DNA from 2 places in the Burkholderia sp. AW49-1 genome. Region 2 is predicted to be linked to the other one. Evidence: predicted binding sites of a transcription regulator. Region 2 holds the regulator's gene; the other holds the start of a gene.

Region 1 (7,698 bases), on a different contig from region 2:
TCGGCGCGATGTTGCTGGTCGGCGCCTGCAGCGGCACGGTCTGCGCGGTGTTGATCACGCCGCCCGTGTTGGCCGCGTAACCCATCAGGTTACGGCCTTGCGAGTCGACGATGAAGCCGTTCTTGTCGCGCTGGAACGTGCCGTCGCGCGAGTACGTCGTCACGCCGTTGTTCGACATCTGGAAGAAGCCGTTGCCGTTGATCGCGACGTCGAGCGACGAGTTCGTCGTGTTGATCGTGCCCTGGCCGAACTGCTGCTGCACCGAGGCGAGCGTCGTACCGATCCCGATTTGCGTGTTGACCGACGTCGCGACCGAGTTCGCGTACATGTCGGAGAACTGCGCGGTGCTCGACTTGAAGCCGACCGTGTTCGCGTTCGCGATGTTGTTGCCGATCACGTCGAGCGCGTTCGATGCGCCGGCGAGGCCGCTCAGACCCTGTTGATAACCCATTTCGGTCTCCGTTTTCGAGAAATCTGGATCAGTTGGTGGTGGTCGTGCCGCCGGACGACGACGACGCGGTGTTCGGGAAGATCGACGCGACCTGGGTCAAGCCCACCGTCGTGCCGTTCGACAGCACGAGCCCCGCCGTGCCGTCGGCCTGCTTGATCACGCTCTGCACCTGCGCGGCCGCGAGCACGGTCGGCGCATATGTCTTGCCGTCCGAGCCCGTGTATTGCGCGCTCACGGTGTACTTGCCGTCCGGCAGCGCGTTGCCGGCCGCATCGGTCGGCGTCCAGTTGAACGGCACCGTGCCGGCCGACTGCTTGCCTGCGTTGATCGTGTTGACGACGACGCCCGAGCTGTTCTTCACGGTGATCGTCAGGTTCGACACGTCGTTCGCGAGCGACACGCCGAACGGCGACGCAGCGCCGCTCTTCACCGCGACGCTGTTGCCCGGCGCGAGCACGTTCGTGCCGATCAGCAGCGCGGCCTGCGTCTGCTGGCCGGCCGCGAGCTGCGTCGACAGCGACGTGAGCGACGTGTTCAGCTGCGCGATGCCGCTCACCGTGTTGATCTGCGCGAGCTGCGACGTCATCTGCGAGCTGTCGACCGGGCTCGTCGGATCCTGGTTCTGCAGCTGCGTGACGAGCAGCTTCAGGAACGTCGCCTGCAGGTCGCTCGCCGATGTGCCGTTCGTCGACACGTTGTTGGTGTTCATCGTGTCGGTCGGCAGGGTCGACACGTTGGTGCCGTTGCTGCCGATCGTCGTGCTGGTGGAAGTCATCCTGGGTGGCCTTGTGTCGGAACTGTCGGGTCTGGGTCTCGGTGGGGAAGGACGCCCGGCGCGCGGCTTACGTGCCGATCGTCAGCGTCTTGAGCATCAGCGTCTTCGCGGTGTTCAGCGTCTCGACGTTGGCCTGGTACGAGCGCGACGCCGAGATCATGTTCACCATCTCCTGCACCGGATCGACGTTCGGCATCTGCACGTAGCCATTCGCGTCGGCGGCCGGGTTCGCCGGGTCGTAGGTCGACTTCATCGGCGACGGATCGTCGACCACCCTGGTCACGCGCACGCCGCCGACGCCCTGGCCGGACGCGGTGCGCGCGCCGCCGATCGGATCGGTCGCGAACACGACCTGCTTGGCCTTGTACGGCTTGCCGTCGGGGCCGGTCGCGCTGTCGGCGTTCGCGAGGTTCGACGCGGTGACGTTCAGGCGCTGCGATTGCGCGGACAGCGCCGAACCGGCGACGCCGAAGATGTTCATCAACGAGGGCATGAGGGCTCCTTGTTCGGGGCGAAAGCGGCGCGCGCTTACGAGTTCGTCGAGATCGCGGCGATCATCGCCTTGATCTGCTGGGTCATCACGGTCATCCCGGTTTCGTAGTGCAGCGCATTGTTCGCGAACTGCACGCGCTCGACGTCGAGATCGACCGTGTTGCCGTCGAGCGACGGCTGCAGCGGCATCCGGTACTGCGCGCGACCGTAGTCGTCGGCCGGGCCGCCCGTCGGAATCAGCTTCGCGGTGCCGGCCATGTGGCCGGGCGCCGTCGACACCATCGTCATCCCGCTCGTCACGCCGGCCGGCTGCGCCATCGGCAGCTGCGCGGCGTTGCTCGGCGCGAGGCCGCCGCCGGTCTGCTTCAGCGAGCGCGCGAGGGTCGACGCGAAGTCGACGTCGCGGGCCTGATAGCCGGGCGTGTCGGCGTTCGCGATGTTCGACGACAGCAGTTCCTGCCGATAGGCGCGCACGTCGAGCGCCTGTCGGCCGAACGCGAATTCGGCATCGAGTTTGTCCAGCATGTGTGCGTCTCTCCGTATGAAGCGCTGCACGCCCCCTTGCGCCGGATGGCGACCCAAGGGGCTTTTTTCCATGACAGCGATGGTAGGCGTCGGGCGCAACCGGCAATCGGACGAATAACGCGGCAAAGGCCCCCTCTATTCATCGTTTGCGCGACGGCCGGGCTCCCTAGAATGCGAATCGGATCAACGGCTTCGAGGACACGGCGATGACAGGCGCACTTCGCGGAAACGACGGACGCGGCACGCGCATGGCGCGGGCGTTCGCGCTCGCCGCGGCGCTGTGGCTCGCGGTGCCGCTTGCGCACGCGGACGACGGGATGATCGTGATTCCCGGACGCGGCGAGACGGCCGAAACCGCGCTCGCGCATGCGAACGCGGCGAGCGGCGGGCAGTTCGGCGGGAATGCGGGCACGGCTTCGGGTACGGGCATGGCGATGGCGGGCGGTGCCGTTGGCGCGGGTGGTGGCGCCGGCATGACCGGCGCGGCCTCGGCCGGCTCTGCGGCGCTGCCGGCCGGCTCGATGGTCGTGACGAGCGTCCCGCCGCCGGCCGCCGTGCCGGCGCCCGCGCCGCGCCCCGTCTACGCCGCCGCGCGCACGAACGCGGGCGATGGCGCACGGCGCGCCGCCGATCCGGGTGCCGTCGCGACCGTCGTCGCCGGTACGGCCGAGCCCGCATCGAATTCCGCGAATTCCGCACGACCGGCCATCGCCGCGCGCATGGCCGCGGCCCGGGCCGCTTCAGCCGCGCCGGCGCCGCGCGCGCCGGCCGCTGCCGCCAACCCGGCCCAGGCCGCCGCCACGCTCCAGCCGGCCACGCCGGCCGGCCAGCAGGACCCAGACACGATCCGGCGCACAGCCCTCGCATTCCTGCAGCAGCAGGTCGCGGGCCTGCCGGGCAAGACCACCGCGACCGTCGCGACCGCATTTCCGCGCGGGCTCGCCGCCTGCACGACGCTCGAGCCGTTCCTGCCGACCGGCGCGCGCCTGTGGGGCCGCACGACGGTCGGCGTGCGCTGCGCCGGCGAGCGGCCGTGGACCGTCTATCTGCAGGCGAAGGTCGCCGTGCAGGCCACCTATTACGTCGCCGCGCGGCAGATCGCGCCCGGCGAGCCGCTCACTGCGGCCGACCTCGTCGCGCGCGACGGCGACCTGACGGTGCTGCCGCTGGCGGTGATCACCGATCCCGCGCAGGCGGTCGGCGCGACCGCGCTGGCCCGGATCTCGGCCGGGCTGCCGCTGCGCCAGGACATGCTGAAGAGCGCCGCGTCGGTGTCGGCCGGCCAGACGGTGCGGGTCGTCGCGGCCGGGCCCGGCTTCACGATCTCGGCCGAGGGCAGCGCGCTCGCGAATGCGGCGCCGGGCCAGTCGGTGCGGGTCAGGATGGCGGCGGGGCAGATCGTCACGGCGATCGTCAAGGACGCCGGGACCGTGGAAATTCCGCTATAGGGACGGATCCCGCCGCAAGATTGCAAAGAATTGTCTATTCGGAGAATGTCGGGCTCACGATGCTAAAGTTCGGGCCGACCCGGCCGTTATCTGGGTCATACCGTACAGGAAACCCATCGTGAAGATCGATTCCACTCCGAACCCGAGCCCACTCGCGTCGACCGGCAACGGCGCGACCCGCGCGCAATCCGGCGCGGCTTCGTCGTCGTCCGCGCAAGCGGCCGACGCAGGATCGACCGGCGGCGACACGACCGTGAACCTGTCGGGTCTGTCCGGCCAGCTGCGTTCGCTGTCGGCCTCCGGCAGCGCCGACATCGACACGGCCCTCGTCCAGTCGATCAAGGACGCGCTGAACAACGGCACGTTGACGATCGACGTGAACAAGATCGCCGACGGCGTACTGAATACCGCCCGCGACCTGCTGCAACAGCAGCGCTCGCAGGGCAACTGAGCCGGCCCGGGGCCCGTCACGCCCGGACCGGTCCCCTGGTTTGCCGGCATGCGGACACGCGTGCCGGCGCGACGAGCATGACGCGATGAGAGAAGAGCTGCTGGCCACGGTCAACGACGAACACGCGACGGTCGAAGCGTTCGCGTCCCTGCTCGCCTACGAGGAAAAGGCACTGACGACGCCGGAGCCGCTCGACGTGCTGCCCGGCATCGTCGAGAAGAAAAGCGCGTTGATCGACCGGCTCGCGCAGCTCGAGCGCACGCGCGACACGCAGTTGTCCGCGCTCGGCTTTCCGGCCGGCAAGAAAGGGATGGACCAGGCCGCCGAGCGCGATGCCCGCCTCGCCGGCCGCTGGCAGTTGTTGCTGCAGGCCGCCGAACGCGCGCGCCAGGCCAATGCGACCAACGGGATGCTGATCCGGATCCGGATGGACTACAACGAGCGAGCGCTCGCGGTGCTGCGCTCGGCGCCCGCGCCGGCCGGGGTCTATGGCCCGGACGGGCGTGTGTCGGCGCTGATGCGCTGATGCCCCGACCGTACCGACTGCACCGACTGCCCCGATTCCACTGACGTACCGATCACGCCGGCGCATCGACGCGCCGGCTGCGCACCGCGCGGCCCTGCCTCGGCCGCGCGCCCCTTCCCCGTCTTACAGCAGCGGACACGCGGTGACCTGCGTGCCGCGTTCCACGCAAAGCCGTTCGTAGTCGCGCAGATACGCGCGCTCGTCGTCGTTCAGCAATTCGACGTCGATCAGGTCCCAGTCGTAGCCGACCGTGACGATGTTCTCGAACGCCACGGTGTCCGACGCGTCGTCGTCCGCGCGCACGATCACGATGTTCTCGATCCGCACGCCACCCTTGCCCGGCACGTAGATGCCCGGCTCGACCGAAATCACCGCGTTCGGCACCAGCCCGTACTTCGCGCCCGGCGCGAACCGCACGCCGCCCTCGTGCACGTGGATCCCGACGCCGTGCCCGGTGCCGTGGCCGAAATCGTAGCCGTGGTCGCGGCACACCTGGCGCACCGTCGCATCGACGTCGCCGCCCGTCGCCGTCTTCGGGAAACGCGTGACGAGCCCCTTGATGCACGCCTTCAGCGCGACCGTGTAGATCTCGCGCTGCCACGGCTGCGCGACCGTCTCCGGCCGCGTGCGACGCAGCACGACGCGCGTGCAGTCCGTCGCGAAACCGGCGTCGTAGTAAGCGCCGCTGTCGAGCAGCACGAGCTCGCCTTCGGTCAGCTCGACGTCGGCGCTCGCCGCCGTGTAATGCGCGAACGCGCTGTTCGCGCCATTCGCCGCGATCGACGGGAACGTCAGCGCGACCGCCGAACGGGCGCCGTACGCGTCGTTGATCGTGCGGGCCAGGTCGTACTCGGTATGGCGCCGCCCCGGCTCGCCGGCCTTCGCCCAGCGCATCGTTTCGGCGATCGCCGCCGAACTGCGCGCGAACGCGTCGCGGAACCGGTCGAGCACGGCCGGCGTCTTGCCGGCCCGCAGCGCCTCCACCGGGTTGAAATCGGCGTGGCGCGCGTGCGGCCACACGCGGCGCACCGACTCGACGAGCGCGCAGTTGACCGATTCGAAGCCGTAGCACACGTGGTCGACCGCGAATTGCGCGAGGAAGCGCTCGAGTTCGGCGAAGTCGCGCCGGATCACGTGCAGCGCCGGATACGACGCCAGTTCGACCGGGCAGCGGTCGCAGCCTTCCGGCAGGAACAGCACGACCTGCTCGCCGACCGCGAACAGGAAGCCCAGGTGCGACGACGCATTCGGGATGTGATAGCCGCGGCTGTTCAGCAGGTACGCGAGATCGTCGGACGCGCACGTGAAGAATGCGGTCTTGCCGGGCGCCGCACCGGTGTGCGCGGCGAGCCGCCGGTTCAGCGCGTCGAGGTTGTGCGCGACGCTCGCGCCGGTCATCGCGTCCGGCAGCTCGAAGATCGGCCGCTCGACCACCCAGCCCGGCAGCGCGATCGCGCGGTCGATCTCGCGCTCGACGAGGCTCGTCCAGTCGAGCGACGCCGCCTGCGTGCGCTCGACCAGCCGGTCGCGCTGCGCGACGCTGATCCGCAGCGCGTCGTAGCCGACCCGCGCGAGCCGGCTCGCGTGCGCGAGCAGCCAGTCGGCCAGCGCCTGCCAGATCGTCACGTTCATCCCGAGCTTTTCGATGCGCACGCGCGCCGGGTCGCACTGCTGTTCGGCCTGCAGGTGATAGCGGCCGTCGACGAACAGCACGAACGGCGGCACGCCGAGCGCCTGCGCGGTCGCCGCGCTCAGGAAGATCCCGCAGCCGGCCGAGCCGTCGAAGCCCGACAGCGCGTAGCGCGGGTTGTTGCTGCGCGGCAGGTATTCGGTGATGTATTCGTCCTGCGACGTGACCACGACCGCGTCGAGCCGGGCGGCGTCGAGCAGTCGCGACAGACCGGCCTGCGTGTCGGCGACGGACGCGTCGTACGAGGGAAGGCCGGAGAAGCTGTATTTCAGTCGATCGATCATCGGATACCCGCTATTGATTGTTGTCGTCCGCCGTCGGCGTCACGCGCCGGCGCGTGCCTGGCGCGCCGCGCCGCCCGCGCGGGGACGACGCGCGGCCCGGCGAGCAGCCGCGCCGTGGCGCGTTCCATCGACGGATTTTCGGGGAAATTTTTGTCTCACTTAACTTTGTTTGATGCGAGCGACAGAATCTAGAGCACGCTGAAATCGAGGTCAAGCCAAAATTTTCGTAGGGCTAAAATTACCGGCACCGCGCGCGGCGGCGGCGGCGCGGCCCCACGCGGCCCTGCCTGGCGCGGGGCGGCCGGGCGCCGCCGTGCGCGGTACAATGCGCCGGCATCGTCGTCCCGACGGCCGTGCTTCGTGCGATTCGCGGAATGCCGCATCCCGGCGACGGCACCGCCCCTCCGCTCGCCTTGCGACTCGTTGCCACGAAAGAGATTCATGGATTCAGACATCATGCGTATCGGCCAGCGCATTCGCCGCCTGCGCCGGGAAGCGAAGAAGACGCTGCTGGAAGTCGCGACCGAAGCGAACCTGTCGGTCGGGTTCCTGTCGCAGGTCGAGCGCCACCTCACCGGCATTTCGCTCTCGTCGCTCGTCAACGTCGCGAAGGCGCTGAACGTGCCGCTCGGCACGCTGATCGACCAGCCGCGCCAGGCGCAGCCCGACTCGCACGCGGGGCGCCGCGAACCGTACGCGGTCGATGCCGCGTCGCAGTGGTACGAGCGGCTGTCCACCACCTTCGACGGCAGTCAGATCAACGCGCTCAAGGTCCGGATGATGGAGGGCTACCGTTCGGAATGGGTCGCGCACGGCGGTGACGAGTTCGTGTACGTGCTGACCGGCCGGCTCTGCTACACGATCGGCAAGAAGGATTACCCGCTGTCTGCCGGCGACTCGCTGCACTTCGACGCGCGGAAGCGCCACCGCGTCGCGAACGTTGGCGACGGGCCCGCCGAAATGATCGCGGTCGGCACGCTGCCGCTGTTCGACGACAACGGCGCCGAGCTGGGATCCGAGGCGATGAAGATCAGACTGCTCGCACGCGATGCCGGC
Region 2 (7,698 bases):
GCTTCCCGCTTCCCGCTTCCCCGCTTCCCCGCTTCCCGCTTTCCCGCTTCATCCGCTTCATCCGCCTCACCGCGCCCGCCCGCGAACGCGGTTTCCACCGCCTCCCGGCCCCTCGCGCCTGCCCGCGACCTCCCGCCGCACCGGCTCGCCCGATTCCCCGAAATACCCCCCTTTCCCGGCTTTGCTCGACCGATCGGCGTTTGACGTGCGCATGAATAATCGGTGTCACTGGAAAGCGGCATTTCGCCGTACCCGACTGGAGGCACCGTGGCAGACGAGAGCGATCTCGACAGAACCGAAGCCGCCACTCCGAGACGCCGCGAGAAGGCGCGCGAGGAGGGGCAGGTCGCGCGTTCGCGCGAACTGGCTTCGTTCGCGCTGCTCGCGGCCGGGTTCTACGGCGCGTGGCTGCTCGCGGGTCCGTCGGGCGCCCATCTCGAGACGATGCTGCGCGGCGCGTTCGCGTTCGACCGCGCGACCGCGTTCGACACGCACCGGATGCTGTCGGCGGCCGGCAGCGCGAGCGTCGAAGGTCTCGCGGCGCTGCTGCCGATCCTCGCGCTCACCGGCCTCGCCGCGTTGCTCGCGCCGATGGCGCTCGGCGGCTGGCTGATCTCGCAGAAGACCTTCGAGCTCAAGTTCGACCGCCTGAACCCGATCTCCGGCCTCGGCCGGATGTTCTCGATCCAGGGGCCGATCCAGCTCGGGATGTCGCTCGCGAAGACGATCGTCGTGGGCGGGATCGGCGGGATCGCGATCTGGCGCAGCAAGGACGAGCTGCTCGGCCTCGCGACCCAGCCGCTCGGCTCGGCGCTCGCCGATGCGATGCATCTGGTCGCCGTGTGCTGCGGCACGACGGTCGCCGGGATGCTGGTGGTCGCCGCGCTCGATGTGCCTTACCAAATCTGGCAGTACAACAAGAAGTTGCGCATGACGAAGGAAGAAGTGAAGCGCGAGCATCGCGAGAACGAAGGCGATCCGCACGTGAAGGGCCGCATCCGCCAGCAGCAGCGCGCGATCGCGCGGCGCCGGATGATGGCCGCCGTGCCGAAGGCCGACGTGGTCGTCACGAACCCGACGCACTTCGCCGTCGCGCTGCAGTACACGGACGGCGAGATGCGCGCGCCGAAGGTCGTCGCGAAGGGCGTGAACCTCGTCGCCGCGCGCATCCGCGAGCTCGCGGCCGAGCACAACGTGCCGCTGCTCGAAGCGCCGCCGCTCGCGCGTGCGCTGTATCACAACGTCGAACTCGAACGCGAGATTCCCGGCTCGCTGTACTCGGCCGTCGCCGAAGTGCTCGCGTGGGTCTACCAGCTGCGGCGCTTCCGCTCGGAAGGCGGCGCCTTCCCGGCCGCGCCGGTCGATCTCGACGTGCCGGCCGATCTCGACAAGGGGTCGTCGGTATCGGCCGACGACGAGCGTGAAGAAGCCGAAGACACGCTCGGCAAGCAAGGAAACGCAGCATGAGCACCCCGACCACCGGCCTGTTCGCCAAACGCCAGAATCCGTTTGCCGGCACCAACCTGCGCGCGCTCGCGGGCCCGATCCTCATCTGCATGATCCTGGGGATGATGATCCTGCCGCTGCCGCCGCTGCTGCTGGATCTGCTGTTCACGTTCAACATCGCGCTGTCGGTGATGGTGCTGCTCGTCAGCATGTACACGATGAAGCCGCTCGACTTCGCGGCGTTCCCGAGCGTGCTGCTGTTCTCGACGCTGTTGCGCCTGTCGCTGAACGTCGCGTCGACGCGCGTCGTGCTGCTCGAGGGCCACACCGGCCCCGACGCGGCCGGCCAGGTGATCGAGGCGTTCGGCCACTTCCTCGTCGGCGGCAACTTCGCGGTCGGCATCGTTGTCTTCGTGATCCTGATGATCATCAACTTCATGGTGATCACGAAGGGCGCGGGGCGGATCGCCGAAGTGTCCGCGCGCTTCACGCTCGACGCGATGCCGGGCAAGCAGATGGCGATCGACGCCGACCTGAACGCGGGCCTCATCAATGAAGAGCAGGCACGCAAGCGGCGCCTCGCCGTGTCGCAGGAAGCCGAGTTCTACGGCTCGATGGACGGCGCGTCGAAGTTCGTGCGCGGCGACGCGATCGCGGGCCTGATCATCATGGCGATCAACGTGATCGGCGGGCTGATCGTCGGGATGGTGCAGCACGACATGTCGTTCGCGGCGGCCGGCACCAACTACACGCTGCTGACGATCGGCGACGGCCTCGTCGCGCAGATCCCGTCGCTCGTGATCTCGACGGCGGCCGGCGTGATCGTGTCGCGGGTCGCGACCGACGAGGACATCGGCACGCAGATCACCGGCCAGCTGTTCACCAACCCGCGCGTGCTGACCATCACCGGCGCGATCATCGTGCTGATGGGGCTGATCCCGGGCATGCCGCACTTCGCGTTCCTCGCGCTCGGCGGCGGCGCGATCTGGCTGGCCCGCACGCAAGTCCGCCGCGCGGCGGCCCGCGTGGCGGCCGGCGACGTGACCGAGATCGCACCGCCCGCCGCGCTGCCGGGCGACAGCCACGAGGCGACCTGGGACGACGTGCAGCTGATCGATCCGCTCGGCCTCGAAGTCGGCTACCGCCTGATTCCGCTCGTCGACAAGAACAGCGACGGCGAACTGCTCAAGCGCATCAAGAGCATCCGCAAGAAATTCGCGCAGGAGATCGGCTTCCTGCCGCCGGTGATCCACATCCGCGACAACCTCGAACTGCGGCCGAACGCATACCGGATCGCGCTGAAGGGCGTCGAGATCGGCGCCGGCGAAGTGTTCCCGGGCCAGTGGCTCGCGATCAATCCGGGCCAGGTGACGGCCGCGCTGCCGGGCGCCGTGACGCAGGACCCGGCGTTCGGGCTGCCGGCCGTGTGGATCGACGTCGCGATGCGCGAGCAGGCGCAGGTGTACGGCTACACGGTCGTCGACGCGAGCACGGTCGTCGCGACGCACCTGAACCATCTGGTCGTCCAGCACGCGGCCGAACTGCTCGGCCGCCAGGAAGTGCAGGCGTTGGTCGAGCGCACCGGCAAGGATGCACCGTCGCTCGTCGAGGACCTCGTGCCGAAGACGATCTCGCTGACGACGCTGCAGAAAGTGCTGCAGAACCTGCTCGAGGAAGGCGTGCCGATCCGCGACATGCGCACGATCCTCGAGGCCGTGTCCGAACACGCGGGCCGTGGCGACGCGTACGAGATCACCGCCGCGGTGCGGCTGTCGCTCGGCCGCGCGATCACGCAGCAGTGGTATCCGGGCTCGGGCGAGATGCAGGTGATGGGCCTCGATTCGAATCTCGAGCGCGTGCTGTCGCAGGCGCTCGCCACCGGCGCGAACCCGGGCCTCGAGCCCGGCCTCGCGCACAACCTTCTGACCGGCACGCAGCAGGCGATGCTGCGTCAACAGAATCTCGGGCTGCCGCCCGTGCTGCTGGTGCAGCACGCGCTGCGCGCGATGCTCGCGCGTTTCCTGCGCCGCAGCCTGCCGCAACTGAAAGTGCTGTCGTATGCCGAAGTGCCGGACACGCGCACGATCAAAGTCGTTAACGTCATCGGGGGTTCCGCTTGAACATTCGCAAATTCACCGGCGCGACCAGCCGCGACGCGCTTCGCCTCGTGCGCGAGGCACTCGGCGCCGACGCCGTCGTGCTGTCGAACCGCACGCTCGATGACGGCAGCGTCGAAATCGTCGCACTCGCCGACTCGGATCTCGCCGCGGTCACGCCGCCGGCCGCCGTCCGGGCGCGCACCCTCGCGCCGCGCGCGCCGGAATCCGTGCCGGCCGCGGCCGTTCCGGGCATCGTGTCGCGCCCGGGTGCCGGGCTCGCGCGCCCGGCCGTCAATCCGTATGCGGCGGGCGAAGGCGGCCTGCCGGACGTGTTCTCGTCGGTGTTCGGCGCGAGCGCCGAAATGACGGAGCCGGCCGCGGAAGCGGTCGCCTTCGACACGACATCGCCGGCGCCGGCCGCACCTGCGCCCGCTGCCGGCGCGCAGGCGGCAGCGTCCGAACCCGCGCCGTGGCTCGTCGAGCACGCGAAGCGCCTGACCCAGCAGCGCGAAGCGCTGATCGCCCGCACGCAGGCCGCACCGGCCGCGCCGCAAGCGCCGGCGCGCGCGCAGCAGGACGCCGCGCCCGCGACGCCGGCTGGCTGGGCGCGCGACATCGTGCGCGACGCCGAACGCCGGATGCCGTCGGCCACCGCGTCCACGAACCGCCAGAGCGAAGCGGGCGCCGCGAAGCCGGCCGAACGCACGCGCCTGTCCGCGGAAGCAGCGGCCGCGGTGGCCGACGCGGTGAAGACGCGCATCGAGAGCATCGTCAACGACACGGTGATGCACGAGCTCGGCGCGATGCGCGGGATGATGGAAGAGCAGTTCGACAGCCTGATGTGGCACGACCGCCAGCGCCGCAGCCCGGTGCACGGCGCGCTGACCAGGCACCTGTTCTCGGCCGGCTTCTCCGCGCAACTGGTGCGCATGCTGGTCGACAACCTGCCGTCCGGCGACGACGCGCAGACCTTCGAGCAGGCCGCCGAATGGGCGCAGTCGGTGCTCGCGGCGAACCTGCCGGTGCTCGAGAGCGAAGACGCGCTGATGGAGCGCGGCGGCGTGTTCGCGCTGATGGGGCCGACCGGCGTCGGCAAGACGACCACCACGGCGAAGCTCGCCGCGCGCTGCGTGATGCGCTTCGGCGCGAGCAAGGTCGCGCTCCTGACCACCGACAGCTACCGGATCGGCGGCCACGAGCAGCTGCGCATCTTCGGCAAGATCCTCGGCGTGCCCGTGCACGCGGTGAAGGATGCGGGCGATCTCGAGCTCGCACTGTCCGAGCTGCGCAACAAGCACATCGTGCTGATCGACACGATCGGCATGAGCCAGCGCGACCGCGCGCTGTCCGACCAGATCGCGATGCTGCACGGCGCGAACGCGCCGGTGCAGCGCCTGCTGCTGCTGAACGCGACGAGCCACGGCGACACGCTCAACGAGGTCGTCCAGGCCTACCGCAGCGCGGCCGAGTATCCCGATCTCGCCGGCTGCATCCTGACCAAGCTCGACGAGGCGACCCACCTCGGCGGCGTGCTCGACACGGTGATCCGCTACAAGCTGCCGGTCCATTACGTGTCGACCGGCCAGAAAGTGCCGGAAAACCTGTACGTCGCATCGACCCGGTTCCTGCTGAAGAGCGCGTTCTGTGTGCCGCGCGACGGCTCGCCCTTCGTGCCGCAAGACGAGGACATGCCGACGCTGCTTTCCGCACTGACCGCACGTTCCACCGCCGAGCTGCACGAGGTGCGATTTGGATAAACGGATCATCGATCAGGCCGAAGGGCTGCGGCGCCTGCTGGCCGGGCGCGCGTCGCGCATCGTCGCGGTGACGGGCGGGCCGGCGGGCGTCGGCTGCACGACGACCGTCGTGAACGTCGCGGCGGCGCTGACCGCGCTCGGCAAGGACGTGCTCGTCGTCGACGAGCGCGCCGACGTGCATTCGGCCACGGCGACGCTCGCGGGCGCCTGGCTGCGCGACGGCGAACGCACGCGCGTCGCCGCCGGGTTCGGCCTGTGCGCGGCCGCGCGGGACGGCTACAGCGATTCGCAACTGAGCGACTTCATCGACGGCCAGGCCGACATCGTGCTGGTCGACGCGCAGCTCGGTGCAGACGGCACGTTCTCCCCGCTCGCGCGCGAGGCGCACGACGTGCTGATCGTCACGCGGGTCGCCGCGCAAGCGATCACCGAGGCGTACGCGTGCATGAAGCGCCTGCATTTCGCGCACGCGGTCGCGCAGTTCCGCGTGCTGACCAATCATGTCGGCAGCCACGCCGACGCCAGGACCGCATTCGACAACCTCGCGGGCGTCGCGAGCCGCTACCTGACGGTGTCGATCGCCGACGCCGGCTGCGTGAGCGCCGATCCGCTCGTCGAGCATGCGCGCGAGCTGATGCATACCGCGGTCGACGCGTTCCCGTCGTCGGTTGCCGCGCGCGATTACCGGCAGATCGCCGCCGACCTGCTGTACTGGCCGATGCGCCCGCGATCGGGCGCCGGCCGCGCCGTGCATGCGGGCGGCAAGCCGTCGTACGAGGCGGGTGCGGCACACGCCGCGTGAGCGCCACCGGAAGGAGAGAGCCATGATGTACAACGCTCAAGGAAAGATGACCCAGGCCGACGTGCTCGCGCAATACGCGCCGCTCGTGCGGCGCCTGGGGCTGCAGCTCGTCGCGAAGATGCCGGCGAGCGTCGATCTCGACGACCTGATCCAGGCCGGCATGATCGGGCTGATGGACGCGGCCGGCCGCTACAAGGAAGACCAGGGTGCGCAGTTCGAGACCTACGCGACCCAGCGCATCCGTGGCGCGATGCTCGACGAGCTGCGCAGCAACGACTGGCTGCCGCGCAGCTTGCGCAAGACGTCGCGCGAGGTCGAGTACGCGGTGCACCAGGTCGAGCAGCAGCTCGGCCGCTCGGCGAGCGAGGCCGAGATCGCGCAGCACCTGAAGATGCCGCTCGACGAATACCAGGGGATGCTGCAGGACTTGCACGGCAGCCAGCTCATCTACTACGAGGATTTCGATCGCGCGGCCGACGACGAGCCGTTCCTCGACCGCTATCGCGTCGATCACGCCGATCCGCTGTCGTCGCTGCTCGACGAACACCTGCGCGAGGCGCTCGTCGAAGCGATCGAGCGGCTGCCCGAGCGCGAGAAACTGCTGATGTCGCTGTACTACGAGCGTGGGCTGAACCTGCGCGAGATCGGCGCGGTGCTCGAGGTCAGCGAGTCGCGCGTGTGCCAGCTGCACAGCCAGGCCGTCGCGCGCCTGCGCGCGCGGTTGCGCGAACAGGCATGGGTCGGCGCCGAGAACTGACCCTTTCATAACGCCCGCGCGCGTCGACGCCGCGCGCGGCGCGCGGCGCGCATTTCCCGCGCCGATTTGCTACAATCCCTCCCGTTTTCCGAGGAGCGTTGCGACGGACCATCCTGCGTCCGCCAGGCTCGGAAAGCTTCACCAAGCAGCCGTGCGGCAACATTCGCGCCGGCCCCGCTTCCTGAACGGCGCTCACGTCACCAATTTCTAGAACTTTTTTAGAAAGGAGGGCGTGATGAACGCCATTATCGATTCGCAAGCTTCCAAGGATTACATCGTCGCCGACATGGCGCTTGCCGGCTGGGGCCGCAAGGAGCTGAACATCGCCGAGACCGAAATGCCGGGCCTCGTGCAGATCCGCGACGAATACAAGGCGCAGCAGCCGCTGAAGGGCGCGCGCATCGCAGGTTCGCTGCACATGACGATCCAGACCGGCGTGCTGATCGAGACGCTGAAGGCGCTCGGCGCCGATGTCCGCTGGGCGTCGTGCAACATCTTCTCGACGCAGGACCACGCCGCTGCCGCGATCGTCGAAGCCGGCACGCCGGTGTTCGCGTTCAAGGGCGAGTCGCTCGACGAATACTGGGAATTCTCGCACCGCATCTTCGAATGGCCGAACGGCGAATTCGCGAACATGATCCTGGACGACGGCGGCGACGCAACGCTGCTGCTGATCCTCGGCTCGAAGGCCGAGAAGGACCGTTCGGTGATCGCGAAGCCGACCAACGAGGAAGAAGTCGCGCTCTTCAAGTCGATCGCGAAGCACCTCGACGCCGATCCGACCTGGTACTCGACGCGCCTCGCGCACATCAAGGGCGTGACCGAAGAAACCACGAC

What was found. The regulator FliA, encoded in region 2, starts transcription of late flagellar genes. The targets are predictions, from matches to a motif close to CTAAAGTTTNNNNNNNNNNNGCCGNTA.
Region 1: flgM (flagellar biosynthesis anti-sigma factor FlgM) is a predicted target of FliA. The motif match lies at 3,754-3,780, and genes of this name have one in related genera.

Annotation. Positions count from the first base shown of each region.
Region 1 covers NZ_JBSAXF010000013.1:145,006-152,703, reverse strand. The annotation lists gene flgE (flagellar hook protein FlgE) at 1-451, opposite strand, end outside; gene ACV22W_RS20785 (flagellar hook assembly protein FlgD) at 480-1,226, opposite strand; gene flgC (flagellar basal body rod protein FlgC) at 1,294-1,719, opposite strand; gene flgB (flagellar basal body rod protein FlgB) at 1,755-2,243, opposite strand; gene flgA (flagellar basal body P-ring formation chaperone FlgA) at 2,450-3,691, shown strand; gene flgM (flagellar biosynthesis anti-sigma factor FlgM) at 3,810-4,142, shown strand; gene ACV22W_RS20760 (flagella synthesis protein FlgN) at 4,228-4,668, shown strand; gene ACV22W_RS20755 (M24 family metallopeptidase) at 4,792-6,642, opposite strand; gene ACV22W_RS20750 (helix-turn-helix domain-containing protein) at 7,084-7,698, shown strand, end outside.
Region 2 covers NZ_JBSAXF010000008.1:185,844-193,541, forward strand. The annotation lists gene flhB (flagellar biosynthesis protein FlhB) at 268-1,467, shown strand; gene flhA (flagellar biosynthesis protein FlhA) at 1,464-3,566, shown strand; gene flhF (flagellar biosynthesis protein FlhF) at 3,563-5,302, shown strand; gene ACV22W_RS15375 (nucleotide-binding protein) at 5,295-6,104, shown strand; gene ACV22W_RS15380 (RNA polymerase sigma factor FliA) at 6,127-6,861, shown strand; S-adenosyl-L-homocysteine riboswitch at 6,946-7,062, shown strand; gene ahcY (adenosylhomocysteinase) at 7,097-7,698, shown strand, end outside.